2 linked regions of the Herpetosiphon gulosus genome follow. The protein of the gene in region 1 binds, or shares a complex with, the protein of each later gene. Links are inferred from orthologs where the notes say so. Each region holds a gene or a part of one and is shown on either strand. Other genes may lie near its edges.

The links.
Region 2: the proteins of ABEB26_RS03215 (region 1) and ABEB26_RS14540 are in contact, whole or in part, in a crystal structure (PDB 6PL5), measured with the Thermus thermophilus proteins. The link is inferred for Herpetosiphon gulosus from one-to-one orthologs. Residues at the interface, in WP_223903432.1 of Thermus thermophilus: Arg4, Ile5, His6, Leu8, Ala9, Phe12, Ala15, Leu16, Leu19, Gly20, Arg22, Ala23, Trp24, Leu26, Gln27, Val28, Tyr31, Tyr34, Leu36, Leu43, Thr45, Asp47, Lys156, Gln157, Gly158, Ser160, Val184, Leu201, Glu202; in WP_223903423.1 of Thermus thermophilus: Phe161, Val165, Phe168, Val169, Leu172, Pro198, Tyr199, Glu202, Tyr211, Arg212, Asp213, Gln220, Val221, Gln223, Ser224, Ile226, Ala227, Ile228, Gly229, Ser230, Gly266, Phe267, Val270, Leu274, Tyr277, Gly278, Leu281, Phe285, Leu289, Arg297.

Annotation. Positions count from the first base shown.
Region 1 is NZ_BAABRU010000002.1:252,790-267,574, reverse strand. Bases 379-3,378 are described here. They hold ABEB26_RS03215 (penicillin-binding transpeptidase domain-containing protein), read right to left. Parts: upstream 3,005-3,378; coding sequence 752-3,004; downstream 379-751. Other genes in these bases: mreD (rod shape-determining protein MreD), read right to left, coding at 3,028-3,378; ABEB26_RS03220 (carbon-nitrogen family hydrolase), read right to left, coding at 379-739. Outside these bases: more of ABEB26_RS03220, read right to left, coding at 1-378; more of mreD, read right to left, coding at 3,379-3,537; rod shape-determining protein MreC, read right to left, coding at 3,513-4,403; ABEB26_RS03200 (rod shape-determining protein), read right to left, coding at 4,406-5,467; ABEB26_RS03195 (response regulator transcription factor), read left to right, coding at 5,696-6,322; ABEB26_RS03190 (peroxiredoxin), read right to left, coding at 6,498-6,965; ABEB26_RS03185 (peroxiredoxin), read right to left, coding at 6,988-7,455; ABEB26_RS03180 (ATP-binding protein), read left to right, coding at 7,598-9,739; ABEB26_RS03175 (alpha/beta hydrolase), read right to left, coding at 9,744-10,643; ABEB26_RS03165 (CDP-alcohol phosphatidyltransferase family protein), read right to left, coding at 10,892-11,542; ABEB26_RS03160 (glycosyltransferase family 4 protein), read right to left, coding at 11,561-12,679; ABEB26_RS03155 (ParB/RepB/Spo0J family partition protein), read right to left, coding at 12,687-13,655; ABEB26_RS03150 (ParA family protein), read right to left, coding at 13,652-14,425; ABEB26_RS03145 (PfkB family carbohydrate kinase), read right to left, coding at 14,585-14,785. UniProt on the Escherichia coli protein: Catalyzes cross-linking of the peptidoglycan cell wall. Responsible for the determination of the rod shape of the cell. Is probably required for lateral peptidoglycan synthesis and maintenance of the correct diameter during lateral and centripetal growth.
Region 2 is NZ_BAABRU010000010.1:48,687-63,410, reverse strand. Bases 1,471-4,409 are described here. They hold ABEB26_RS14540 (FtsW/RodA/SpoVE family cell cycle protein), read right to left. Parts: upstream 3,542-4,409; coding sequence 2,399-3,541; downstream 1,471-2,398. Other genes in these bases: ABEB26_RS14535 (LuxR C-terminal-related transcriptional regulator), read left to right, coding at 3,899-4,409; ABEB26_RS14545 (outer membrane protein assembly factor BamB family protein), read right to left, coding at 1,471-2,042. Also shown: more of ABEB26_RS14545, read right to left, coding at 1-1,470; more of ABEB26_RS14535, read left to right, coding at 4,410-4,642; ABEB26_RS14530 (TolB family protein), read left to right, coding at 4,685-6,475; magnesium/cobalt transporter CorA, read left to right, coding at 6,545-7,519; ABEB26_RS14520 (hypothetical protein), read left to right, coding at 7,738-7,965; ABEB26_RS14515 (DUF1444 domain-containing protein), read left to right, coding at 8,020-8,949; ABEB26_RS14510 (GNAT family N-acetyltransferase), read left to right, coding at 9,039-9,503; ABEB26_RS14505 (metal-dependent hydrolase), read left to right, coding at 9,572-10,123; ABEB26_RS14500 (phytoene desaturase family protein), read left to right, coding at 10,160-11,803; ABEB26_RS14495 (peptidoglycan DD-metalloendopeptidase family protein), read left to right, coding at 12,323-13,942; ABEB26_RS14490 (metal ABC transporter permease), read right to left, coding at 14,293-14,724. UniProt on the Escherichia coli protein: Peptidoglycan polymerase that is essential for cell wall elongation. Also required for the maintenance of the rod cell shape. Functions probably in conjunction with the penicillin-binding protein 2 (mrdA).

The sequences.
Region 1 (14,785 bases):
AGTCGCGGGCTTTGGCAACGCTGTCGAGATCAACGCTTGCAGTCAACAGGCCAGATTGATCATCGCCCTCAACCAAAACATTGCCCCAAGGATCGATCACAACTGAATGACCACCAAATTGATTGGCACGATCGCTGCCAACCCGATTACATGCAATCACCACAGCTTGGTTTTCGATTGCCCGTGCTCGAAGTAAGGTTCGCCAATGCTCAATGCGGACGGTTGGCCATTCAGCCGGAATAATTATGACTCCTGCGCCAGCCAAGGCATAACGCCGAAACAACTCAGGAAAGCGCAAATCGTAGCAAATGGCACACGCACTTTTGCCCCAAGCAGTGTCAAAAATTTCAGCTTGCTGACCAGCCCCCAAGTATTGATCTTCTTGCATCAAGCCAATCAGGTGGGTTTTGCGATAGCTATGCAGGCGTTTGCCCTGCGCATCATACAGCGTGGCAGTGTTATAAACTTGCTTGCCATCCCGCTCAAGCAGTGAGCCAATAATCGCCAAATGATGGCGGGCCGCTAAAATCGCAACTTCTTCAAACAAGCCCTTGCCCAGCGGATCGCTCAACGTGTGGGCTTGCTCCAGCATATAGCCAGTGCCCCACAACTCTGGTAGCACCAGTAGATCTGCGCCAACCATCTCGGCACGGGCGGCGATTTGGCGTACCGTCGCTAAATTGGCTTCACGATCACCCAACACTAAAGCGATTTGGCCAAGCGCCACAGTTAACTGCATGGATTTTTCCCTCTATTGACCAGTGCTGCCAGCCGCAGGCGTAGGCAAATTACCATTGATATCGGGGAAGGCTTCGCCATTATAGGCTCGCAGCACATCAACTACTGCTGGCAAGGCCAATGTCCCCGAACCGTCACCTAAATCGCCAGTGCCTTCGAGCATGGCCAAAATCGCCACCTTAGGATTATCGAACGGTGCAAAGCCAACAAACCATGAGTGCGAACGCAAATATGGTCCTTCGGCATACTCGGCGGTTCCGGTTTTGCCTGCCAAATCCAGCCGATCGATATCGGCCAAAATTGCGCCTGCTGGTTTGTTATTGTTGTTGGCGATGCGATTGTAGGCATCGGAATCACGCACTGAGCGGCGCATGCCTTCGCGAATAATTGCCCAATGCTCAGGTGCCAGATTAATCGTATGTTCAATCACTGGGGTAAGCGTGATCGTATCGGTGCGGTTCAAATCGGTAATCGCTTTGACGACTTGTGGTTGATAGACTGAACCACGATTGGCGGTAGCGACGGTAGCACGCAGCAATTGCAAGGGCGTAACTTGCACATCGCCCTGACCAATTGCCGCGATATAGGTATCGCCAACGCCCCAACGTTCACGGCGCTGTTTCTTCCACTCTTTATTGGGAATAATCCCCGAATCTTCGCCTGGCAAATCGATTCCGGTCAATTTATCGAAGCCAAACTCGCCCGAAACCGTCTCATACAAGCGATCAATCCCCAAGCCACCTTTGATTTGGGGATCGGTTGGTTTGAGATTGGTGACATAATCGGTGCCGCCAGCAACTGTGTTGAAAAAGACGTTCGATGAGACTTTCAACGCATCAGAAACGTTGATCAATCCATTGGCGCGACGATTGGAGTTGGGATATTGGTTGGTCAAGGCTTCGTTATATTCGTTGCGCACAATCAAAAAGCCTGGGTCTTGAATTTGCGTGCCAGGGTTGATGATATCGCTATCTAAGGCAGCGGCAGCAGTAAATTGCTTGAAGGTCGAGCCAGGCGGATATTTACCAGCAATTGCCCGATGCAGCAAGGGTGTGTTTTCTTCATCGGTAAATAAATCGGTAATTTCCTCGACCTCACCGCGATTAAAGGCGTTGTTATCGTAGGCTGGCAAGCTGACCGAGGCCAAAACAGCCCCCGTGTTGACATCCATCACCATAATCACGCCTTTGTTAATGGGGTCGTATGAGGCATATTTAGCTTGATCTTTGCCCGGTGTGTTGGCTAAGCGCACGCGGCGTTGATCGGCAACATCGAGCCATTTTTGTAAAATTTCCTCGCTGGCTTGCTGCAAATTCATATCAATATTCAAAATCAGATTTTTGCCATCTTCCATTGGCTGCAACACCGTTGGCTCGCCGACAATTCGATCCCAGACATCAACCGAAATTTGATTTGTGCCGAGTTTGCCGCGCAAGGTCGATTCATAATAATTTTCGATCCCATCAACCCCAATTAAATCGCTTTCGAGATATTGGCGCGGGCCGTCAGCATCATTGGTGGGGTTATAACGGGCCAGTTGCTTATCGTTAATCCGAATCATATAGCCCAATAAATGCGAGAGCGATTGAACTTCGGCACCCAGTGGGTAATCGCGCTGGAAGCCATCGACCACCCGCACGCCGGGCAAGGCCAGCGCATTTTCGCGAATCGCCAAGGCCACATCATCAGGAATATTTTTGGCAACGGGCACAACCAAATACCCTGGCAAGTTGGCTTTGGCAAGCATCTTTTCAACCCCAGGTTGCAGGGTGATCACATCAGTATAGGCTTGGCTCAATTGCAGCGCAGTCAAAGCCTTGCCCATCGGCACGGTCACCGTGATCGATTGCGCTGGTGCGAAGTTGGTATCGGCAGGCAAAATTGGCGAGATAGCATAAATTGCTGCGGCCAACGCTGGATCTTCTTGTAATTTGGTGGTTGGTGAGAGCGTGAAAGTATCGCTGAAGGGCAACAACATACTCAGCCGCAGATACACCGCATTGCGATCAGCGCGTTTGCGTGGCAGTGATTCAGCTTGAATCCCCAAGATCGAGGTTGGAACCGAGGCTGCTAGCAGCGTTGTGCCATCGCTGGCAAAAATTTCGCCACGTTGGGGGGCAACATAATCGCGGCGGGTAATATTTTGCTCAATTGAAGCACGTGAGGATGCAGCGCTGCTGCCAAATTGCAATTGCTGCAAGCGTGCGAGCAAGACCACAAAAATAATTAAGCTCACGACCCGTAAGCCGATCAAGCGACCGCGCATAGGGTTCTCCTTGATGATAAGGTTTAGTGGCGGATTTTGCGCTCGTTCCACCATTGCAAAACGAGGAAGGTTGGCAAAACCGCAATCGCATTGATAATCATAGCTGGCACAAGCACCACAATTGCCCAACTCAGCCAATCGTCGGTGCCACCGCGAAACACTTGGGTAATTAAGTGATACAGCGGGGTTAACCCAATGGTTAGCAAGAGCGAAGTTGGCCATGTATCGGGTGGAAAACGCTCGGCAGCAAGGCTACAAACCCAGGTAACCAGTAACAAGGCCAAGGCATGACTGCCAAACGGCGAGTAACCAACCACATCAATCAGCAAGCCGCCATACATAGCAATAGCAGCACCCTTGGTTGCATCCGCCAGGAGTGTCCAACACACCACCGCCAACAACACCAAATTCAAGTGCGCATTAAAGATCGTTGGCAATAGGGTTGTCTGAATAATCACGGTTAATCCAACGATCAGGGCCAACCAAAGCTGCCCGCGCAGCCGTTCGCTTAATCTTCGCCGACGATAATCCATACAGTCCGCACCACATCAGGATCAAAATATGGTTCAATATCGGCTTGTTGACCGTGGCCGTCAGGGCGAATTGCGCTGACACGGCCAATCGGCACATCGGGCGGAATCCGCGCCGCAGGTGCATCGAAGGCCAACGCTTTGCTAATGCCAGCGGTCAACACATCGTCGCCAACGCTGAATTTAGCATCACGATCGATATGGCGCATAATCAGGCGTGAGCCAAGCTGCCATTGACCAAGTACATCGCCCATGGGTTGGCTAATGCTGCCACTTTCTTGTTCGCTGTTGACTTGCGATAATACCTGACCGCTCACCACCGAACGTGCATCGGTAATTAACAAAACTGTGGCGTTATGCTGGCTGACCGTATCGACCAAGCCAATTAACGCATCGGGGCTGCCATTGACATGCGAAACCACCGGCATGCCCACCGCCAAGCCATCAACAATACCACGATCAATGCTAATCACCCGATTGCCAGCATCGGCGGAGCGACTGACCACATTGCCAATTACCGTGCGCCAGCCATAGCGTTCGCGCATACCAGCGGTGCGGCGCAAGGTCGTATTTTCAGCGGCAGCGCTGCGCAATTGGACATTTTCGTTTTCCAGCTCGGTTACCCGCTCTTGCAAGGCAGCCAAATCTTGGGCGGCTTGCGACGAGCCAAAAATACCGCCAAAGGTATCGCTAATCGCTAAACGAATATTCGTCAGCGTGCGCGTAACTGGAGTCAAAACACGAGCCGTGCTATCGGTAACTGGCGTGAGAATCCCCTGTTGATCGAGCAATAACAGCACAACCACAAGACATGCCAGCCAAACAATCAGCTTGGTTGCCCGTTGAGCATTGCCGGAACGACTTAACATGACTAACCACGTTTGATGCGACGCGATTCCTGCGAACGCCGAATCGTGTCACGGTATTTATCAAATTCCTCGATCATTTTGCCTGTGCCGCGTGCCACACACGACAACGGATCTTCGGCGATATGGACTGGCATTTTGGTTTCAGCAGCAATCCGCCGATCAAGGCCACGCAGCATCGAGCCACCACCAGCCAAGGTAATACCATGCTCCATAATATCGGCGACCAATTCTGGCGGGGTTTCTTCCAAGGCCGTGCGTACCTCGGAAACAATATTGGCCACAGGGCCAGCGATACCTTCGCGCAATTCAATGCTGCTAATTTCAATCGCTTTGGGCAAGCCTGTCAGCAAATCGCGACCACGCAGGGTAACTTTGATTTCTTCTTCGAGCGGGTAGGCTGAGCCAGCGGCGATTTTGGCTTTCTCGGCCATGCGTTCGCCAATCAACAAGTTATATTCACGGCGGGCGAAGGCAATCACGGCCTCGTCGATTTCGTCGCCAGCGGTGCGCAACGAGTGGTTAATTACAATCCCGCCCAGCGAAATGACGGCAACTTCCGTCGTACCGCCGCCAATATCGACAACCATTGAGCCAGTTGGTTCGGTCACAGGCAAGCCTGCACCAACAGCAGCCGCCATTGGTTCTTCGATCACATAGGCTTCGCGAGCGCCAGCATTCATTGCGGCATCACGAGCGGCGCGTTTTTCCACGTCGGTCACGCCTGAGGGTACGCCAACGATCACGCGTGGGCGGCCAGCAATGCTCGCGCCAACATGTTTATGGGCTTGGTCGAAAAAATATTTCATCATCTTTTCGACTACATCGAAATCGGCAATCACACCATCGCGGAGCGGGCGGACTGCTACAATATTGGCTGGGGTTTTCCCAACCATCGCCTTGGCCGCAGCGCCAAACGCTTGGGGAATTCCGGTACGTTTATCAATAGCCACCACCGATGGCTCAGAAATAACAATGCCTTTACCGCGTAAATAGACTAAAGTATTGGCAGTACCTAAGTCCATGCCAATATCGCGGCTAAATGAGCGAAAAAATGATCTAAACATATATAGTGCGATGATCTTTCTGCTGCAGCGCTCGCGTGGATGATTGGCAAGAAGTCAAGGTACAGGCCGGAGCCACAGCCCCGCAAGCGGGTTTTTTATCCAAAAAAGAAGGGCTTTTGGCCCTCGTATAAGCGCCATTATAGCATAATCAGATCGGGCTAGACCCGTGTTAAGCTGATAGCTAGCTGATAGCAAGGCGCTAAAACCGCCATCACCGAGGATGTTGCCATGATTCGAGTTGCAATTGTTGAAGATCAACGGATTGTTCGTGAGGGTTTGATTGCTGTTTTAGAGGATGAAGTAACGATCGAGATTGTAGGCGAGGCTGCCAACGGTCAAGCAGCACTTGATCTGTATGCTCAAGAACTACCTGATGTCGTTTTGATGGATTTACAAATGCCGGTGATGGATGGCCCCACCGCGATTGGCCAACTTTGTCAGCGTTGGCCCCAAGCTAAAGTGCTGGTGCTCACCACCTATGCCACCGATGAATTTATTTGGGCCGCCTTGCGAGCTGGGGCCAAGGGGTATCTATTAAAGGATGCTTCGGCTGATGAGTTGGTTTCGGCGATTCAAGCCGTTGCCAAGGGTAGCACCCACCTTGCGCCGGATATTGCTGCCAAACTGGTGGCAGGCGTGAGCAATCCCCAACCTGAATCATTAACCCCGCGCGAGTTGGAAGTGCTGCACCTGCTAGGGCGTGGTCGCTCCAATGGCGAAATTGCGCTTGAGCTGGATATTGCTTTACGCACGGTCAAAGTGCATGTGCAAAATATCTTGGGCAAGCTTGGCGCAACCAATCGCACCGAGGCTGTTAGTCTTGCCGTGCGCCAAAAATTGATCAGCCTCACATGAGGAAGGATGAAGGATGAGGGATGAAGGATGAAGTAAGGGGAAAGCGATGGAACCGCGAAGAACGCGAAGCACGCCAAGGCCGGGTTGGCTGAAGTGCCAGCCAATCGATTAGCACCACAGAATCAACCTTTGTGCTCTTCGTGTCCTTCGTGATTAAAAATGTCGTCGTTAAACTCTAAGCCTCTTTGATGATGCGTAGGGCTTCGCTGATGTGTTTGTTGGCATTTAGCAACGATGAAAAAATATGCTGAATTGTGCCGTGCTGATCGATGATATAGGTGACACGGCCTGCCAAAATGCCTAAAGTGGTTGCGCCATAGAGTTTACGCACTGCCCCTTCGCGATCGCTTAATAAGGTAAACGGCAAGCGATGATTGGCGGCAAACTGTTCGTGCGACTCAACCGAATCACTGCTAATGCCAATTACTTCAGCACCCGCTTGCTTAAACACTTCATATTGGTCGCGAAAGGCACAGACTTCGGCCACGCAGCCAGCCGAATGATCCTTAGGATAGAAAAATAAGACGATTTTCTTGTGGCCAAGCAGGCTTTGTAAATCGACCAATTGGCCTGCTTGATTGGGCAGGCTGAAGGTCGGGGCTTGATCACCAACAGCTAATTTGCCAGCAGTTGCAGTAGTCACTGATTAACCCTCCAATTCAAGATTAATGTTGTTGCAAAATTCGTAGCGATTCGTCAATATGTTTTTGGGCATTCAAGCGCGATGAGAAAATATTCTGAATCGTGCCTTGTGGATCGATAATATAGGTGACGCGGCCCGTAAAAATTCCCAAAGTCATTGCGCCATAAGCCTTGCGCACGGCACTATCTCCATCACTCAACAAGGTAAATGGTAAGCGATGTTTGGCAGCAAATTGCTGGTGCGACTCAACTGAATCGCTGCTCACGCCAATTACTTCGGCTCCAACTTGTTTGAACACCTCGTATTGGTCGCGAAAAGCACAAACTTCGGCGACACAAATCAGCGAATCATCTTTGGGATAGAAAAACAGCACAATATGCTTTTTACCTAACAGATCTTGTAAATCGACCATTGCCCCAGTTTGGTTGGGTAAGCGAAAGCTTGGGGCTTGGTCGCCAACTTGGAGTTTGCCAGTGGTTGCGGTTGTCATGGGTCTTGCTCCAGCACTAAATCGGGTTTGCTGGCTTGATTATCGCTGGTGGCTTTCCTGTTTGGTTTCCCAAGTCGCTTCCGCCATTGGGTGATTTTGGTTTAAAATGGTTGCCTAGTTGATTTTGGGTTGGGAATTGACGATGGATCTACGCTGCTATTTTTTGGGGCAGCCCCAAATTTTTTACAATCAAACAGCGATCCACCTAACCAATGCTAAAGCGCTGGCGCTGTTGGCCTATTTGGCATGTCACAACCAACCGCAACCGCGTGAGCGAATTTTGGGTTTGCTCTGGGCCGAAAGTAGCAGTAGCGCCGCACGCAAGAATCTGAGCAATTGTCTTTGGCAGTTGCGCCAACAGCTCGGCGAGGGCTGCATTCGTAGCCACGATGATCGGCTGAGTTTGGGGAGTGCAGTTTGGAATGATTTGCAGGCGCTGTGGCAATTGCACCAGCCTGATCTTCAAACCTTGCTCAATTGTTATCGCGGCCCGTTGCTCGATGGCCTGAACTTACGCGATGCCCCAGAGTTTGAATTGTGGCTGTTGTACGAGCGCAATCGTTTGCATCAATATTATCTACAACTGCTTGAACAAGCTTTGCAAACGACCAACGATCAGCAGCAAAAACTGCAACTTGCCAGCCATAGTTTGAGTGTTGATCCGTTGCACGAACCATTCGTTCAAGCGGCAATTCAAGCATGTTTGGCGCTTGATCAACGGGCCAATGCCTTGCAATACTACACCAATTTTCAACATCAACTAGCGCAGCAACTAGGCTTAGAGCCAGCAGCAGCCACTCAAGCTTTGCGGATGCAGATTCTTGGCTCGCCCACAGCTCCACGCATTCAATCGCCGCGCTTGCCAACTCCGCGCAATACCAGCAAATTGGTTGGTCGCGAGCCGGATTATGCGCTGTTGCATGCTGCTTGGCAACGTAGTTTGCATGGCCACGTGCAGGTTGTGTTACTGACTGGCGAGTTGGGCATTGGCAAAACCAGTTTATGGCAAACATGGCTGGGCCAAATTCGCGAGGCCCATCAGGTGGTGGTTGCGCGTGGGCTAGAAATTACCCAATTGCTGCCATTTGCGCCTTTTTTAGCTTGGACTGACCAAACCGCGCTGTTCGATTGGCTGTTTGGAACACAATCGCCGCTATCGCCTTACTGGCAAAGCGAATTGGCCCGTTTGATTCCCGATTTCAAACAGCGCGAGATTATTCCGCCGCTGAGCAATGCCACGCCTGCCGAAGAACGCCGTCGAATCTTCGAGGCTATGTTGCAAGTGCTCTTGCTCTTTGCTGATCAGCCGTTGGTATTGGTGCTTGATGATGCGCATTGGGCCGACCAACTTTCGCTGGGCTGGCTGGGCTATGCTGCTGAGCGCCTGCAATCCAAGTCAGTGCTGATCATTTTGACCTATCGGGCTAACCAAGTACAGGGGGAATTGGCAAACTTGCTTTGGCATTGGCAGCGTAACCATATTGCCCAACGCCATGAATTACAGCCCCTCAGCCCCCTCGAAAGCGAGCAATTGGTGCTGCAACAAGGCGGCGATCAGCAGCGCAGTGTTCAACTCTATCGGCGCAGTCGTGGCAACCCCTATTTTTTGCATGAGCTATTGCATGCGCCAAGCGATCAAATTCCTAGTTCGCTGGCCGATGTACTAGGCTTGCGCTTAATCAACTTACCAAGTGCCGCCCAAGCCTTGCTCTCAGCTGCCATGATTTTGGGCATCAACAGCACCCTCGAATTGCTCCAACAGGTCAGCCATTGCGCCGAAGATCAAGCGCTTGATATGCTTGATCTGTTATTGCAGCAAGGTATTTTGGTCGAGCAAGCTGGCCAGTATCAAATTGCCCATCCCTTGATTGGTGAAGTTTGGCAGCAGCAGCTGAGTCCTGCTCGTCGCCAAGTGTTTCATCGGCGGGCTGCCGAAGCCTTGGCTGAGAATTATGCGGGTATATTGCCGATGGTTGCTGTGCAATTAGCTAGTCATTACGAAGCAGCTGGCAAAGCCCACGAAGCCGCTCGTTATGCCGAAATGGCGGGCTACCATGCCTTGATTATGGCGGCTGGCTCAGAAGCAGTTGTGCTGTATCAACGAGCCTTAACCTTAGAGCCAACGCCATTGCGCCAACTTGGTTTGGGGCGGGCATGGGTGCTGCAGGGCGATTTAGTCGCTGCTCGGACTAGTTTTAATGCAGCGCGTCAAGCCTTTGAGCTGCTTGGCGATTTTGAGGGCGCAGCCCAAGCTAGCCTCCAATTAGCCGCAAGTTATCAATAGCAGCCTAGCGTTTTGTAGCGAGATATGTTTGCAAAAATGTCACCATCTTGGCGAGTGCATCAGTTGTATCGGCTGAGGCTTTGTAAGTAAAGCCATGAGCTGCATCGGGGTAATCGTAGCATTCTGTGGGTACTCCAGCATTTTTGAGCATTTGCTCGTAGCGCAAGGCCTCATCGTGCAACGAATCACGCCCCGCCAGAATAAACAAGGCTGGCGGTAAACCCACTAAATCGGCTGGCTCAGCATACACAGGCGAGACGTATGGATGCTTGGCTTGATTGGCTTCGCGATAGCAAGCATCGAACATTGCCGCTATCTGCGGCGGAATCGCGCCCTTGGGATTGGGCTTATCAAACGGACTGGTCGCAAGATCCAACGGTGGATAATCGAGGACTTGGCAGACAAATTGAAATTGGCCTTCGTGCTTAGCTTTGAGGCAGGTTACAGCGCTTAAATTCCCGCCAGCGCTATGCCCACCAATCGCCATCAGCTTGCGATCGATTGCGTAGCGCTCAGCGTTTTCATAAAAATGTTTGACCACCGCATATACTTGATTAACTGCTGTGGGATAGGGGAATTTGGGCGCTTTGGCATAATCGATGCTGATAATTTTGCAGCCAACTTGCTGTTTAAATTGCAAATTGATGGCTTCGTCCATATCGGCACTGCCCAAAATAAAGCCACCACCATGCAAATCAAACAAAATTGGGGTTGGATTGGGATTTTCTAAGCCATAGCCAAGCACCCGAACTTTGCCAAATTCGGTTGGAATGGATAGCTCTTGGCGGCCAACCGAGCGTTTAAAACGATACAAAAATCGTTGAATTGTGCTGACCAAACGCTGAGCATTGGCAAAACGCTGGGCTTTTTTGATATGTTGAGCACGAGTTGGAGCAGTTGTCATCGAAGCTTACCTGCTGAATAGATCGGTTAATTAATAAGCATTTTAGCACTAGAATATGATCCAAATTACTAGCATAACTTGACAAGTCGCCAGCTTAGCCGTATCCTACACAGCGGTAGATTCGACTCCGTAGCTCAGTGGATAGAGCGTTTGCCTCCGGAGCAAAAGGTCGCGCGTTCGAGTCGCGCCGGAGTCGCCAAAAAAACCGTGACGAGCATTGCTCATCACGGTTTTTGTTTTTTAGAAATTTAGGGCTGCTTACGGCTGATATTCCAACGGTTGGATTTAACCGGTTTAGGTTGCGGGTTGGCAATTTGTTCGGTACGCCAAACGTGATAGATCCGTTGGATGGCAGTGATATTGGTAAAAATCGCCAAAATCCATAGCCCAGCCATCAACCAATTCAGAATCAAGCAGGTGCACAAAATTGTGATCCGTTCTGGCCGACCGAGCCAGCCAGTTTCACAGGGAATACTGAGGCCTTCAGCCCGAGCACGTGCATAGCTAACCATAATCGAACCAATGATCGAACAGTAGACTAAAGTCAGGGCTAAAGTGGTTGATCCCACCATTTTGGTATGAATAAAGATCAACAGGCCAAAGAAGACGACCGCCTCACTATAGCGATCCATAATTGAATCGAAGAACGCACCAAAGCGGCTACTCTGATTGGTGGCGCGAGCGAGTGCCCCATCAAACAGATCAAAAATACTGGACAGAATCAACAAAACGCCGCCGACCTGTAAACTGCCATTTGCCAGCACAGCCGCAACTCCAGCAGTCAACAAAACGCCGATCAGCGTAACCATATTGGGCGTAATTCCGAGCCGACTAAGCACTGGAGCGACAAAGTTTTCCATTAATTGACGTGCCCAGCGTTTGATGCCGGTGCTGTACATAGAGCCTCCTTGAACATCCTAACCAGAGAGAATGCCACGGTAGAAGGCAAACACACGTTGAGCAACTCGATCCCAGGCATAGAGTTGCGCCTTAATTGTACCCGCTTCTGCCATTGCAGCCCGTAATGATTGATCTTCGATCAGTTGCAAGATCGCAACCGCCAAAGCTTGGGCATTGCGGGCTGGCACCAGCAACCCTTGCACCCGATGATCCAACACATCGCGATAGCCAGGGTTATCAGCAGCTACCACTGCTGCCCCAGCGGCCATGGCCTCAAGCAAGACGATGCCAAAGCTCTCGCCACCAGTTGAGGGTGCGCAAAAGAGGGTCGTTTGTTGGTAAAGGGCAGCTAACTGGGCCTTGCTCACATAGCCCAACCATTCCACATGGCGAATTTGCCATTGACGAATGGCGGCAAGAAATGGAGTTGGGTCGCCACTACCTGCAACAATTAAACGTGTATCAGGCCGGGTTCGTTGCACATAGCTCATCGCTTCGAGCAAATAGCGAAAGCCTTTGCGTTCTTCGTTGAAACGGCCCACAAACAAGACACTTGGGCTGGCGTTGTTCAGGCCAAAGCTTGGTTGCTGGGTGCTGTAGGTCGCTATATCAACCCCATTCGGGATAATTGTATACTCTGCGGGAAAATAGCGATGGGCAAATTCTTGAGCTGCTGCCGAAACCGCAATTCGTCCATGCAATTTTGGTTCCAAGCGTCGCAATAAGGCCAAAATTGAGGTATAGCCAATCGAGCGTGTGCCCGCCGCGTGGAAGGTTCCAACATTTGGCACGCTGGAGCGGCTCAGAAAAGTCGTTGGCAGGGTTGGCGAAAATGGCTCGTGAATATGCGCAATGTCAAAATGATGCTTTTGAAAAATTTGACGAATTTTAGGCCCAAGAGTTAACGAAAGGCTAACTCGCGCAACCGAGCCATTGACCGCAACAGGTGTAACATGACCTAGCGGAATAAAATCGGGATCAGGTGGAGTGCCCTTGGAATAGGGCGCAATTAAGGTCACCCGATGGCCCCAGGCCCGGAAATAGTGGGTTAGTTGATTGACATGCTCGGTTACCCCGCCAGCGTAGGCCGCATCGTATGGCCATACGAGGGCAATATGCAATGAATCGCTGGCCATAGGCTCCTCACAAGGTTTCTCCATTGAGCAATGATTCAATCAAGGCAATCAGTTGCTCGTCGGAGTAGAAATCGATGCGGACATAGCCGCCATTGCCTTGGCGTTTAACTTCAACTTTGGTGCCAAGTTGACGGGTCAGTTGATCGACCGCCGCCGTATCGTCAACGTTGGGTACTACTGGCTCAACTGGAATGATGTTGCGAGTTGGGGCTGCTGGCGTTGGTGCACCATTGCGCCGCGATGCCCGTGGAGCCGCGCCGCGTTGCTGAATTGCGATTCTGGCTTGAGCTGGGGTTTGGCTTTCGTGCTTAATCAACTGGGCCATTTTTTCGGCCTCGCGCACCGAAAGCCGAAACTCAAGAATTTGCTCCATCGCCAAAATTTGGATGCGCTCATCGTCAATCGTGATCAACTGCTTGAGATGCCCCGCCGTGAGTTGCTGCTCCATCACTGCTTGTTGTAAGGCTGAGGGCATTGTGAGCAAACGCAATGCGTTAGCAACCGCAGGTCGGCTTTTGCCAACTCGTTCGGCAATTGCTTGCTGGGTGAGGCCAAACTCATCGCGCAACAATTGATAGGCTTGAGCTTCTTCCAATGGATTCAAATCGGCTCGCTGGATATTTTCAACCAAGGCCAATTCAAGCCGCTCTTGGGGCGTAACCTCTTTGATGATCACTGGAACTTCGCTTAATCCAGCTTGTTGAGCTGCTCGCCAGCGGCGTTCGCCAGCGATCAACTCATAGCCAGTCGCGGTACGAGTCACCACCAAGGGTTGCAAAATTCCATGGGTCGCAATCGAAGCGCTCAATTCTTCGAGCGCTTCGGCAGTGAAAATTTGGCGCGGCTGATGTGGATTCGCCTCGATTGATTCGATTGGCACGCTATGCAATGCGCCAACCATTGGTGTTGACGTTGTGGGATCAGGGCGAATCAGCGCTCCTAAGCCTTGGCCCAAACCACGTTTTTTGGGGTTCATGCCGCCTCCAGCCTGCGACTTAGTTCATCGACCAGCATGGCATAGGCCATCGCGCCCTTGCTAGTTGGATCATACTCGCGAATCGTTTGGCCATGGCTGGGGGCTTCACTCAGGCGAATCGAGCGGGGAACTAAGGTATTGAAAATTCGTTGCGGAAAATATTGGCGCACCTCGGAGACGACCTGCTGCGCCAAATTGGTGCGGCCATCGTACATCGTCATCACCACCCCTAAAATAGTCAACGCGGGGTTGAGCGATGTGCGCACCAGATCGATCGTATTTTTGAGTTGAGCCAAGCCTTCCAAGGCCAAATATTCACATTGCAATGGGATAATGACCCCATGAGCGGCACATAAGGCGTTTATGGTTAGCAAGCCCAACGATGGTGGGCAATCGATCATAATCGTATCGAAGGATGTAGCAACTGGAGCCAAAGCATCACGCAGACGGTGCTCCCGCCGATGCTCATCAACTAACTCAACTTCGGCCCCAGCTAGCTCAACAGTTGCTGGCAGCAGTTGCAATTGCTCACGGCCAGTTGCGGTTAACACAATTTCAGTCGGTGCATTGCCTAAAAGCACATCATACACCGTGGCTTTGAGTGCTTTTTTGTTAATGCCCAAACTGGTGGTGGCATTACCCTGCGGATCAAGATCAATCACCAACACCCGTTGGCCACGGGCAACAAGCTCCGCAGCGATATTTACGGTCGAGGTGGTTTTGCCAACGCCGCCTTTTTGATTTGCTACTGCAATAATTCGTGGTGCCATACACTTATTTCACAACATACTATCTCGCGCCGAATTGTACCATACCATCGCTGTTTGGTCTTGTCTATCACTAGAGTATTTTGGGGGAAATTGGGGTTAATTCCAAACCAGCAATCAATTGGGAGTTGCTGGCGCTACGATTTGGCTTAGCAAAGCCTATTATTGCTGAAATTGCTCAATTTGCTGAGCGGTGGGCAAGCCTGGAATTGCTCCACGTACAAGAGTTGCCAAGGCTCCGGCAATACAGGCACGATGTAAGGCTCGCTCAAATTCAGTTTGAGCATCGGATAGGCTAGGTTGCTGAATTAATTGAGCTAATAAACAGGCTACAAAGCTATCGCCAGCGCCGGTTGCATCAAT
Region 2 (14,724 bases), on another replicon or contig:
AAGGCCCGATTGCCGATGATGATTGGCGATGAATTGACGTAGTGACTGGTGCGGAATTTCCAGATCGGCCAACCGCCTTCAAGGTCAAGCGCATGCAGATTATTATCCATAGAGCCGACGAGCACCATCTTATCATTGGCTGCAGCGCTCGAAACAATCCCACCTTGGAGTTTTTGCTTCCAACGAATACCGCCCTTGAACAGATCAAGCGCCACAATGCTGCCATCGCCAGAGCCAAAAATCACCATATTACTGGTCAAACAGGGCGATGAGCGAATCCATTGCCAGCCACGATAGCGCCAAATTTGGCGGCCATTGGTGGCATCAACCGCGTACAAGTGGTAATCGTCGGAGCCAAAATAGACCAAACGATCTTGCACCCGCGGCGAGGAGCGCACTGGTTTTTCGGTGCGAAAGACCCAGCGTTGAGTGCCAGCGCGGGTATCGAAGGCATAGACATTGCCATCATCCGAGCCAACAATCACCATATCATCCCAAACCGTGGGAGTTGATGAGATACCACCCTCGGTTGGCTTTTTCCAGCGAAATTCGCCGCGCTTGGTATCAATTGCATACAGGTTGGTATCGTAGCAACCAATATAGAGTGTGCCGTTGCGCACAAATGGCGATGAACGCACTTCATCTTCGCAGCGAAACTTCCAAAGCACCTCGGCATTTTTACCGCCACGGCGAATCGCCGCCCCAAAGGCGGGAGTTGCTGGGGCGGCCACTGCAACCCCAGCAGGTGCAAAGCCTGGCACACTCAATAACACCGATTGGAATTCAGCCGCCGAACCCCAGCGATTAGCCATATCGTATTCCAGCGATTTCATCACAATCGCTTCAACTTCTGGCGAAACGGTTGGGTTCAATTGGCGAATCGGGCGATCGCCGAAGGTAAACGGGGTTTCCAAGCGTGGGTCAACGTTGGTTAGCAAATGGTGCAGGGTTGCGCCCAACGCGTAAACATCGCCACGCGCTTCGGCAATCCCGCGATATTGTTCTGGCGGTGAGTAGCCTTCCGTGCCAATCATCGTGCCTTTTTTATCGGTGCGGGTAAAGACCCGCGCAATCCCGAAGTCGATCAGCACAATCCGATCAGTTGGAGTCACAATCATGTTCGATGGTTTTAAGTCGCGGAAGATAATTGGCTCAGGTTCGTGGCCATGCAGATAATTCAGCACATCGCAGATTTGAATCGCCCAACGCCCAACTTGTTGCTCTTCCAAGGGGCCGTTGGCTTTTTCGAGCACGGTTTCAAGGTCGTGGCCTTCGATTAATTCCATCACCAGATAGGCGCGGCCTGCTTCCTCGAAGAAGTCGTAGACTTTGGGAATGGCTGGATGATTGAGGGTGGCCAATAAACCGGCTTCGCGTTCGAAGTTCTTCAAGCTCAAGAAACGCGTTTGCGAGTCGAGCGAGCTTTGGAACATCTCTTTGATCGCACAAAAACGGGTCACATCTTTAAAGCGGGTGTCGCGACCCTTATAGACCACGCTCATCCCGCCGATGCCCAAAACGCCTTCAACCACGTAACGCCCTTCAAGCACCGTGCCAACTTTAAGCGCTGGTGAACTAGATTGGGCGCTGGGTTGATCGGCTGCTTTGGCGGCTGGTTGTTGCAAGCGGGTTGCATCGGGGTTAGGCGCACGATTACGAATATCCTCAGTGCCAACCCGCGAAACCCCTTGATTGCGTAAAATTGAGCCAACTCGATTGCTAACGCTGCGAGTGGCATCAGGATTTTGATTGATTCCACGGGTGGCATCGGGGTTTTGGTTGATCCCACGAGTGGCATCAGGATTGACCGGCGGAGCGATGCTTCGAGTTGAATCATTGCCCGCAGCGACTAAGCCACGAGTCGAATCGGCATCGGCTGGAGCAATCGTGCGGGTTGCATCTAAGCCGCGAGTCGAGTCATCGCTGGTTGGTTGTGGAGAGAAAGTACGTGTTGCATCATCGGCCTGCCCGCTTGACGAGCCAGCATCTGGCCCATCGATTGGGGTTAAACGCGATGTCCCACCTCGTTTGATTAACGCCATACAGCCCCCTTGGCTTTAAGGAACGATCAATGCGCGGCTTGCCGAAGTAGGGGTGATGTTGTAGGACAGCAAATAAACAAGAGCATAATAATAATTGCTACCAACATCCCAACCCACCTACAACTACTGCATCTCGCAGGAGCTTCTTCAAAGGTTTTGGTTGAATCAATCCAAGCACCTTTGTAGGAACAATGTTGATCAAGCTTATCAAGAAAGAAAATGTTACGATGTATTATACGAAATCGCCCGAAGGCGGGCAAGGTAGTTGGTTAGGCAATTTTAATTAACGTGCTGGGTCTGCGGGTGGTTTATTCAGCGTAACCGATCGTCAAATAGTCCCCAGTTGATCTAGTACCTTAATTAAATGACCAACGTTTGCTACGAATCGAGACGCTCAGCACCACGCCAATGCCCATCAAAACCGTTAGGGTAAACGAGCCCCCATAACTCACAAATGGCAAAGGAATCCCGGTCATAGGCATCATAATCAAATTCATGCCAATATTTTCGAGACAATGCACCAACAGCAGGCCAGCAATCCCAGCCGCTATCAAACGCCCAAAGGGGTCGCGTGCTCGCTCAACCACTCGCCAAATTTGCCAGATGACGATTAATTGCAGCACTATCACGACTGCCGCACCAATAAAACCCAGCTCTTCCGCCGTTACCGCGAAAATAAAGTCGCTCTCTTGCACTGGCAAATAGTTTAATTGGCTTTGCACTCCGCGTAACAAGCCCATACCGCCAAGGCCACCGTTGCCAATTGCCAAACGTGACTGAATAATTTGCCAACAGGCCCGCATGCGAAATTCTAAATCGGTTTCGCAACGCTCGGGAGTTAAAAAGACGGTCAAGCGTTCGCGCTGATACACGCTAAAATTGAGCCATGCGAGCACTACCACTGGCGCACCAAGCAAGGTCAATAGGCCATATTGCACCCAACGGGTATTGGCGACCAACGACATCACCAGCCAAATGCCGATCATTACCATGCCTGAGCCAAAGTCGGGCTGAAGCATGACTAAACCCAGTGGTACAGCCAAAATCACCAACGAAATAAAGACCGATTTCCATGGGCTAGGCTCATCGCCGTGTTTGCTCCAAAATGCGGCAAGCGCGATGATTACCATAAGTTTGGCTGGCTCGGTTGGCTGAAACGAAAGTTGGCTTGAGCCGATCCAGCTTTGAGCACCATATTTAACTTGGCCTAGGGCCACCACCATGCCCAAAAGCCCAAGCGCAGCGATATATAAAATAATTGCCAACGAGCGCAGCAATTGATAATCTAACAGGGCCAAACTAAACATCAAACTAATGCCCAAGATAATCCAGACAACATGTTTAGCAAACGAAGAACCCAGTCCAAACACCAAGGTTCCGGCGGCTCCAACTGTGGTGGTATAGACCATTGGTAAGCTAATTGCTAGCAACAGCAACACAGCTACAACCATAATTGGATTGAACTCGCGCCAGGAACGAGCGCGAATGCTAGTGGACATAATAACCCTCCTGACTCAAAATAATACCATATTGGCCAGATACTTGAGATCCCCCATGCCCAATTGTGGTTGAACTGAGCCAGCGTAGTAGCATTATATCAGTTACGATTCACCAGCTAGCCATGGGTATCGCCTAAGGTAGGGCTTAAAGTCGGATGAGCAATTATTAATTGTCATCAAATTGTTGGGAATAAGGCTAGCCGATTCGCTATAATTCAGTGTATTATCAGCAGATAGCATCATCTGCTATCCCACTAACGTTTAACCTCAATCAATGCTGATGCTCGTCGTCGTGTATAATTGCGCATATCATCGCTTACCGAGGGTATGCCTAGGATTCCAGAAAGAGTGGATCGTATGCAAGCATCTGCGGAAGGCCCGCGCCGACGTGGCGATTCGGTCGCCAAAACCAATATTGTCTTGGTTCATGCCCATACCATTTATCGTGAAGGCTTACGTTATCACTTCGGCCAAGTACCACGCTATAAAATTATTGGCGAGGCCAGCAACGGCCAGCAAGCAATTCGTTTGGTCGATTATAGCAACCCCGATATTATTGTGATGGATGTTGATTTACCTGGGGTCAATGGAATTGAAGTCGCCCGCACGGTCAAATTAAATCACCCCAATATCGGCGTGATTTTGCTCAGCGATATCAATGATCAAGAAGGTATTGTAAAATCACTGCGAGCAGGCGTTGCCGCCTATCTTTCGCGCACAATTGATTGGGATGATCTGATCAATTCGGTCGATATGGTGCGCTCAGGCAATTATCCAATCAATGATTTGGTACTGAATACCCCAGCGGTCGCTGCTGCTGTGATGGATTCGTTTCGCCAATTGACCATGGATACCCATACCGAGCATGTCTACTCGCCAATGTCACCGCGTGAAATTGAAGTCTTAGAATTAGTAGCGGCGGGGCAAACTAATAAAGAAATTGCCGCCCGCCTCGAGATTAGCAATCAAACCGTTAAAAATCATATTTCATCAATTTTGCGCAAATTGGCGGTCAACGATCGCACCCAAGCTGTGGTATTTGCATTACAGCGCGGCTGGATTAAAATTGTGCAAAACGATAATACGTTTTCTGGGATGTAATTGCGGCGTTCGTGCCGTTTTGGATTGTCCAAGGAGTGTCGTTTGAAGTTGTTGTTACGGCAACGTGTGAGTTTAGCCTTGGTTGTTGTGGCGCTCGCAGCATGTCAACAAGCCCCACAGCCCACTGCTCGCCCGTTACAAAATGAGCTAACTATCCTCGCCTTAACTCCGACAGGCACGGCTACTCCTACGGCAACGGTGACATTAACGCCTGCACCTGCGTCGCCAACAACCGAGCCTTCGGCTACCCCAACCCGCACAGTTGGCCCTTCGCCTACCAAAGGCGCTTCTCCAACCGCTGGCCCTTCACCAGTCATTACACCTCGGGCCACTCCTGCAAGTACCCCGACTGCCAATCAAAGCAGTAGTTTTTGTACTCAGCCATTTGGGGCGGTAACCGACGAGCGCTTTAGTGCCCGCTTAAATAACGCTGGGCTTGATCGCACACCCAATGGCGATCGCTTATTCTTAGAATTAACCTCTAGCAGTGGTCCCGTCAATGGGGTTGTACGGTGTGTGCCTCCGGCTGCGGCTCAATTGCTCGCAGGCGATAGCGCGATTGCCAGCGTGATTCAAATCGATCTGCCGTTATGGCGACACGATGATCTCTGGCGTTCATCGTCGGTCACGCTCACCAAAGTGCTAAAGCTTGATACGTTGCAACATGTGCGCTCAGTCGTTTCGCAATCGAGCAGCGATTCAGCTGGGGTATTAATTGAAATTGGGCTTGATCAAGCCTTACCATTTACGGTGCAGCTTGATGGCGGACGCTTAAATGTGGTTATTGCTGATAGCGCCACCGCCACGCTGGGCGATGATCCGCTTGCCAAGAGCAATGGCTCGCCCACCGCACCTAAGCAACCAGTTGTCTTTACCAGCAAAGGCGATTTGTATCGCTACGAAAGCTCGCGGGTCGTGCCAATTACCACAACTTTGGCAATTGAAAGTGCTGTGGCAATCAGCCCTGATCGCACCCAAATTGCCTTCTGCCGAGCCAACCCCGACGGCTTGCCAACCCAAGGCGCACTCTGGACAAGCACCATCGATGGCGACAACGAAACCTTGGTCGCCGATGTTGGTGGTTGTGCCGAGCCTGCTTGGTCGCTTGATGGCGGGGTCATTTGGTTTACTGCACCCTGGAGCGATGCAGCCCCTGATAGCTATCGGCTCTGGCAGGTGACGGCCAATGGCGGTGATCCGAGTGCGGTTTCGCCGCTTGACGAGTGGAGCCGCCGTATGCCACATGCCTTGCCCGATGGATCGGTGCTGACGGTTGGCCATACCGATGGCGGTCAAGGGGGCTTGTTAATCAGTAATCCGTTGAGTGGCACTGATGGCTTGCTCGGCCAAGCCAGTTTGGGCAATTATCGCAGCGTTGGTCAAGCGCAAGTTTCGGCTGATGGCACACGGATTGCCGTCGAAGCACTTCGCACTGATGGTGGCGCTGATCTCTTGGTGCTCGACCAAACTGGCAAGCAACTCGATGCGATTACCGGCCAATGGTGGGTACGCCCGCTCTCGTGGAGCAGCGATAACACACTCTACTATTTAAATGTAGCGTGTCGCAGCGGCCAAGTGTTGAATTATAGCTTGCACAGTCGCCAAGGCAACAACGACAGCCAAATCGTCAAAGGTGCAACCCTTGGCGATTTAGGTGCGGTGGCCGTGGTTGATGATGCGCTGTTGTATGTTCGGGCTTTACAATCGCCCGACAATGAACGCGGTCCAGAGCCTGTGATTAGCGGCCCCAGCGAATTGTGGTTGTATGATCTTTCGAATACAGCTCGTACCCGCCTGATTGCCGCCGATGATGGAATTACTAGCGTCAAATAAGCCTAGATTGAGTCGCTAGTTTGGGGCAAGTCGCAGGACTTGCCCTTTTTGTGAGCAAAGCGGGGGTCTATGTTTCAAGCACTATATAGCTTGCCCGACCAACCATTACGCAAAATCAAGACCGTTGAAGAAATTCGCGAACTGCATGCCAGCGGCGAGGGCATGCTGTGGGTCAATTTATATGCTTGTCAGCAAACCGAATATGATACCTTTTTGCGCGAGATATTTCATTTTCACCCGTTAGCAATCGAAGATACGCTGAGCACCGGCTACCAACCACCCAAAGTTGATGATTTCGGCGATCATCTGTTCATCGTTGTGCATGCGATTGCGGTGGGCGAGGATGTTTCGCGCTTGAGCACCGATGAACTGAATTGCTTTTTAGGCCGCAATTTTGTCGTAACTACCTCACATGTACGCTTGGCTGCGCTCGATACAATTTGGGATCGGGCGGTGCGCGATGGCCGAATTTTGGAGCGCGGAGCTGATTTTTTGGCCCATGCAGTGCTCGATGCAATTGTTGATGAATTTCTGCCTTACCTTGATCGGATTGATGAAGAGGTGGATTTTCTCGAAGATAGCATCATTCAAGACCCCAAACCCAGCGCCTTGCGCCGCATTTTGGAGCTAAAGCACAGCATTTTAGCCTTACGTCGGGTGGTATCGCCGCAACGCGAAGTGATGCAGCGGCTCTCACGCGGCGAGTTCGACCTGATTTCGCGCAATTGTGAAATTTACTTCCGTGATATTTACGACCATTTGGTGCGAATAACCGACCTCAGCGAAGGAGTGCGCGATGTGGTTGGCAGCACCTTGGATACCTACCTCTCGGTTTCCTCAAACAAAATGAATGAAATTATGAAGGCACTAACGATCGTCAGCACGATTTTTCTGCCACTAACCCTCGTTACCTCGCTGTATGGCATGAATTTTGATCTCATGCCCGAACTACACTGGCGCTACGGCTATCTGATGGTTTGGGCGATTATGCTCGCAATCATTATTGGGATGCTCTGGTTTTTTCGGCGGCGACGCTGGCTCTGAGCTACGATCTAGCCACGTAGCTAGCTGATTGAGTTTTTAAGCGTCAACCCTTGCATGCGCATAGTAAGCGATCAACAATTAATAAAGCCTCATCATTTCTTCACACTGATGACATTGTATGACACAGAGGCATGCGATAGTATCTAGGTGGAAGGTATTGTCGTATTAATGGTTGAAGATCGGCGTTGGCTCACGATTTTGCTAGCAGGAACATACCAATGCAACCGCGTACTCGCTTCATTCTAGGCCACTGCTTGGGTGCAATGCCCGCACCAATCGGCGTAAAGCCAACCAATGCCCCAAACGACAGGCTTGAGGGAACGATTCTTTCTGCACGGCGGTTATTCTTGCATAATCAGGCTTCAGACCGAGCAACAATCGGTTTATTTGCCCTGATGCGAATCGCAACGCTCGGCTATACTTTGGTCATCCTGCTGCCAAACTAAGTGCTTGGTGTGCTTAGGCTTTGGTAGCAGCGTCAGCGTTTATAGGGGGGAACCATGAGCAACTGGGAAAAGACGTTTGGTAAGCGCGATTTACCAACACCACCAGCATGGGTCAATTTTTTCAATCCACAGCAATGGCAAGATTTTCGCCAAATCGTGGAGCGTTATTTGAAAAACCTTGGTTTGCCAGTGCGGCCTGAAAATCAAGGCTTTGTGGTGTTAGCTGACCATGCAGGGTGGACAAAAGATACCCGCATTGGGCTAAGCTCACTGGCGCAAAAATGCTATGCCCATCCCCAATCGCAATGGCTGGCAGTTATTACCGATCACTTTGAGGCAATGCACAAGGGTTTTGAAAACGAAGTGCTATTGCAAGATGAAATACAAGATTTTGAAAGTATCCGCGATTTGTTGGCAATTCGTTTGTGGGCCTTGGAGCCTGAATTACGCGAAAAGCTGATTTATCGTGAAGATTTGCAGGATGTCTGCTCGGTGCTGGTGTTTGATTTGCCCACCACGATTCGCAGCGTAAGTAGCGACGAAGCGATGGCTTGGGGTAAAACCAACGAGGAATTGTTTGCAGTCGCCTTGGAAAACTTGCGCGGGCGTGAGTTGCGCCTCACCGAACATGAATTGGATGATGGAATTAACGTTCTAGCTATCACTGGCGACGATTTCTTGATTGGCTCGCAAAGCTTGTTGCTTGAGCAATATCCACAATGTATCGGGCGCTTTGGCTCGTTGGTAGCTGTGCCCAATCGCCATGTGGTGCTGTGCTATCCAATTAACGAGCCAATTGCCTTGGAAGCTTGGACGAGCATGCTGCCTGTAGTTGAGGGCATGTATCGCAATGGGCCTGGCTCGATCTCCAATCAGGTTTTTTGGTACGATAACGGTGCATTTACCCATTTGCCCCACTCGCAAGAACAACAAGCAGTGCGTTTATCGCCACCGAGCACCTTTTTAACTACCTTTCAAGAGTAAAGCAAATTGATTTGAAATTCGATCACCTGCTGTTGCCAGAGAAGCCAACAGCAGGTTTTTTGTTATTCAATTCATTTTAGGAGCACCCAATGGAACTATCCATCCGTCGTTATCAGCCACACGATGCCGCGATTGTCTGGGAATTGCACAACCTTGGCTTGCACATGATGGGAGCACATCTTGGCAATGGAGCACGCGATGCTGATGTTCTAGCAGTTGAGCAGCATTATTTGGCAACTGGTGGCGAATTTTTGGTTGGTGAATTGGCTAGGCAGGTGGTAGTAATTGGTGGTTTGTTGCCGACTGGGGTGGGCGAGGCCGAGGTCAAGCGCATGCGAGTGCATCCCGATTATTGGCGGCACGGTTTAGGCGAACAGATGTTGTTGGCGCTTGAGCAACGTGGGCGTGAATTGGGCTTGAAGCGGCTTCATTTAGATACCTCAGTGCCGCAACTACCCGCCCAAAAACTTTATGTCAAACATGGCTATCAGGAAATTGGCCGAGGCCTGATTGGCACACTGGAAATTATCTATTACGAAAAACGGCTTGAATAAGCTTGATCGAATAGTTATTGGTGGGATTATTGCTATACTGCCAATAAGATTCATGTGGAGAATCGCCCATGCCAACAATATTTAGCCATGTTGCCCCTGCTTTGGTGGTTGGTTTGGCGCTTGGTCGCGACCGAATCAGCCGCCCATTATTAATTTGGGCTTCAATTGCGGCAATTAGCCCTGATTTTGATGGAATTAGCTTTTGGCTAGACATACCACGTGGCACATTATTGAGCCATCGTGGTTTTACTCATTCGATTGGTTTTGCCACAATTATTGCCAGTGTGGGCGCATTTTTCGCGCCACGTTTGGGATGCAAACGCTGGGTGGCTGGTTTAACCCTGTTTTTGGCGGTGCTGAGCCACCCACTGTACGACATGCTCACCAATGGCGGGAGTGGGGTGGCCTTATGGTGGCCCTTCAGCAGCCAGCGAGTCTTTTTTGATTGGCGGCCAATTGCCGTAGCTCCAATCAGCGCAGCACGACTTTTTTCTGCGCGGGGCTGGAATGTCTTGCTTTCTGAATTAACCTGGATTTGGCTGCCATGGCTGGGCATTGGCCTGATGTTGGCTTGGCTGCGGCAGCGCTATGATACGTCCAAAGCCCAAATCCATGCGTAGCATAAACAATATCAATAGTGTGGGGTGATGCTCAAAATGGCGCAATTTGATGCGATTGTGGTTGGCGGTGGGCATAATGGCTTGACCTGTGCCTGCTATTTGCAAAAGGCCGGAATCAAAACCTTAGTGATCGAACGACGAGCGATCGTCGGCGGCGCGGTTTGCACCGAAACCATGTTTGGTGGCTATAAAATGGATGTTGGCTCCTCAGCCCACATTATGATTCACCTGACCCCAGTGGTGCGCGACCTCGAACTGCATAAATTTGGGCTTGAATATATTGATATGGACCCATTTGCTTGGTATCCATTGCCTGATGGATCGGGCGCGATTGAATTTTGGCGTGATTTAGACAAGACGTGTGCTTCGATTGAGAAAATTTCGCCCAAAGATGCCCATGCTTATCGCCAATTTGTGGCGTTGTGGGGGCCGCTCAACGAAGGGGTTTTCGATGTATTTCTTAAAGCACCATCACCTGCCAACTTAGGCCGTCAAATGCTAACTGGCCAATTCAAAGGCGAAAAAGGCACGCATCCGCTGGATATTTTGCGGCGCTTGTTTACCTCGTATGGTCATTTAATCAACGAAACTTTTGAGAGCGAGGCCATGCGGGCGGCGATGGGCTGGCTAGCAGCGCAATCTGGGCCACCACCACACGAAATTGGTACTGGCGATTTTGCGGGCTGGCACGCGATGCTGCATGAAAGTGGCGCGAAACATCCACGCGGTGGTTCGGGCATGTTGACCCAAGCCATGGCTGCTCGCTTCAAAAGTGACGGCGGCACGCTGCTACTCGATGCCCCAGTTGAACGAATTGTAGTTCAAAACGGTGTAGTGCAAGGTGTGCAATTAACCTCGGGCGAGACCTACACCGCACCAACGGTTATTTCAAATGCCCATGTGCAAACCACCTTATTAAAACTGGTCGAGCCTGAGCAACTACCAAATGGCCTAGCCGAACGAGTTGGCCGCATTCGGGTTGGCAATGGCTTTGGCATGGCGGTGCGCTGTGCTGCTGATGAATTGCCCGATTATCTGGCTGCGCCTTCTGGTGGCCGCCCACATCCTTCGCATCATGGCTTGCAATTGCTTTGCCCTTCGATCGATTACCTGAATCGCGCGGTTAGCGATTATGATCGCGGCGTACCAGCAACTGATCCAGCGGTAATTGCCATGACATTTAGCGCGATCGACCCCGATGTTGCGCCCAAGGGCAAGCATACGTTGTTTTTGTGGGGCCAATATCACCCCTATGAATTAAGCAACGGCGAAGATTGGGATAGCATTGCCGAGCGCGAGGCCGACAAATTACTCGAAGTCGTTTATCGTTATGCCCCCAATATGCGCGGCAAAATTAGCAACCGCTATGTGCAAACGCCGTTAACTCTGGAGCGCACCTTTGGTATGCTACGTGGCAACGTGATGCATGTCGAAATGTCATTTGATCAGATGTTTGCCTTTCGCCCACTGCCTGAGCTTTCCGAATATCGCGTGACTGGGATCAAAGGCTTGTATTTGACTGGAGCCAGCACTCATCCTGGTGGCGGCGTATTTGCGGCCTCAGGCTACAACACCGCCCAAACCGTGCTCAAAGATCGCCAGCCATCACGCCAATGGGTTGGCTGGACACTCGGGGCGGCAGCCGCCTTGGGTGTGGTGGCTTGGGCCAAGAAAAAATAAATTACGAAAACAAACCGCCAAGCTACAAAACTTGGCGGTTTCTTGCTCCAAATACAAATTAATGTTTTTGCGAACGCTTATAGGCTCGAACAACCCTGAGTATCGCAAGATTCACGAGCGAAAATATGACAAAGCAACTTAGGGCTACAAGCAGAGTATTCGCTAGAAATAAGCTGAGTACGACGCGGAATAAGACCGCCCCAATCGCATATATGATCAGACCTGCTGCAATCGCTCGACCTTTACTCCAATGGCTTAGCGCTGGCGGCGGCGCTTGATACATATTCTCTCCTTGGATGTAGGTAGATCATTTGTTAAAGCAGACCTCATTATACTCGAATGAGCCTATCAAATAGAGCATTCTCGGCCAGCAAGCAGGGTAAAAATTGACAAAGTATTAAGCATAGGCTATGCTTGCCATAACTGCGTGGGCTTGGCAACGCACATTCATGCCATAATGCATGCCGATAGCCGTGATTGCTATCAGCAACCAAGCACCATTCGAGGAGTCTTCGTTCCATGACAGAGAAGCGAACTCCGCGGCGACGTGTTCAACGGGCACAAACGCAAAACAACGCCGAAGTTATTTTGCTACCAGCTCCTAACCACACCACTACCGCATTTCGCCAAAAATCTGATACTGGCCGGATTGAGTCACTCAATCGTGGTGGCCGCTCTGCCCAACGACGGCGCAAGCAAGAACAACGCGCGGCCTCAATTGCGCGATCTTCGCTGGCGCAAATCGCTGGCACACCTACTCGTGCCCCACAAGCAATTTCTGAGCCAAAACAACCACGGCGCTCATTCAAGGCCGCCGCTCAATCGGTGCGTCAGCGCTTGCAGCTTCAACGCCGTTTGGTTGCACATAGCGTGATCCTGTTGGCTGCCTGTGTGGTGGCGTGGGGTCGCGGTTTTCCACTTAATCCAGTTTCTGATACTACCGCCAATCAAGCAATACCCGAGGCTTTAGCAGCCGCCCAATTGGTCGATGAAGTTGAAGCAGGCAATTTCCAACGGGTTGTAATCCCAATTTCAGCTACTCAGCCGCAAAGTGTTGGCGGCGGTGAGCATGAAGTTGTGGTCGATGTTGGCCCAGCCTTAATCAAACCAGCACCTGAACGTGGCCCAGCCTTTGTTGCAACCCACTTGGTTGCCAACGAAGAAACGATCGCGGATATTGCTGCCAAATATACAATTACCCCAGAATCGTTGATTGCAGCCAATAATTTGACTGGCCCGGTCGCGATCGGCGAAACCCTGCGAATTCCACGGGTTTCGGGGGTTCCGCACACCGTCAGCGAAGGCGAAACAATCACCGATATCGCCGAACGCTACAGTGTTGGCGCTGATGTGATTATGACCTTCCCACCCAATGGCTTAGATCAGGGCCAAGCCTTGATTGCTGGACGCGAAATTTTCGTGCCTGGAGCATCGTTGGCGGGAGTTCAAAATGTTTCAGTACGCGGCGCAATCGATTCAATCAATCAAAAATCACAAGCTGCAGCAATTGTGCTAGCTGATCGCACCAATTTGCGCGAAGGCCCAGGCACGGCCTATGAGAAAATCGTCAAGGTTAATGCTGGCGAACGCTTACAATTAATCGCCAAGCATGAAGTTTGGGTCAAAATTCGCCAAAGCGATGGTGAAGTGGCCTGGGTTGCCCGCGAAGTTGTGAGCATTCCTGAGGAAGTTTGGTCGGCCTTGGAAGAGACCGATAACTTTCCGCCGCCGCCGCCACCACCACCAGTTTGGGTTTGGCCAACCTATGGCGATTTAACCTCAGGTTTTGGCTATCGCAACTTTAGCGTTGGACGCTTCCATAACGGCATCGACATTGCCAATCGCAAGGGCACGCCAATTTCAGCTGCCCGCCGTGGCACGGTCATCGAGGCTGGTTGGTGTAGCGGCTATGGTTATTGTGTCAAAATCAGCCATGGCTCCGGCATGGTCACCGAATACGGCCATATGATGTCGAATCCAGTGGTTTCCGAAGGCCAAGAGGTTGAGGCAGGCCAGTTGATCGGCTATATGGGCAGCACCTATGATCGGGCTGGCGGTGGCTACTCAACTGGGGTTCACTTGCACTTCACCATCAAGGTCGATGGCACGGCGGTCAATCCGCTCAAATATTTACCATAATTCAGTCAACTGTTGAGCGAGCGCCAGTGCCAATCGCATTGGCGCTCTTTTTTGTCAATTGGGTTAATGAATTGCGTTCCCTCACCCCCTAGCCCCCTCTCCCGCACGCGAGGTGAGGGGAACCACGCTCGGAGTGCTCCCTTGGGATGAGGCAACGGTGGAACTGGTTTAACCTCATAATCCATTACACCTACAGATTGCTGATTCTTAAACCCTAGCCCCTCATTCTCTATCCTTCTGTTATAAGCAATCTCCAGCCCGCCATCGGCAATAGCGATCAATAAACAAAAGCCTACTCGCCATTGAGTAGGCTCTGCTAGGTGGGAACCGTGGCTAGCGGAAGGGCGGTGCTAGACACGACCTAATTGCAAGACTTGCTGACTCCGTTCACGCCCACTGGTCGTCAGTTCAAGTTGTTGGCCTTGGCAGCGCACCAAACTCCGCCGCTGGGCCAGATCAAGCACTCGTTGCGCAAACTTATTATTCCATTTCAATTCGCTTTGCAAATGGCCAATCGTACTTTCATGGGCGGCCTCGGGACTGCCTTCGTGTTGCAACAAGTGCACCAGGAGCGTATCGGCAGCAAATTGAATCCGTTGGCGAGCCAAGCGTCGTGCTCGGGCAACCAATCCCTGTTTGGGGCTGAACAACAAGGCCAAGCCAAATTCAACTCCGGTAATTGTGGCAATTGCGCCTGCAACCGAGCCATTCAGCATAAACGCTAAGCCAAAGCCTGCAACTGCGGCAATCGCCCCAGCCGCAATCGCCAAGCCAATCATCCA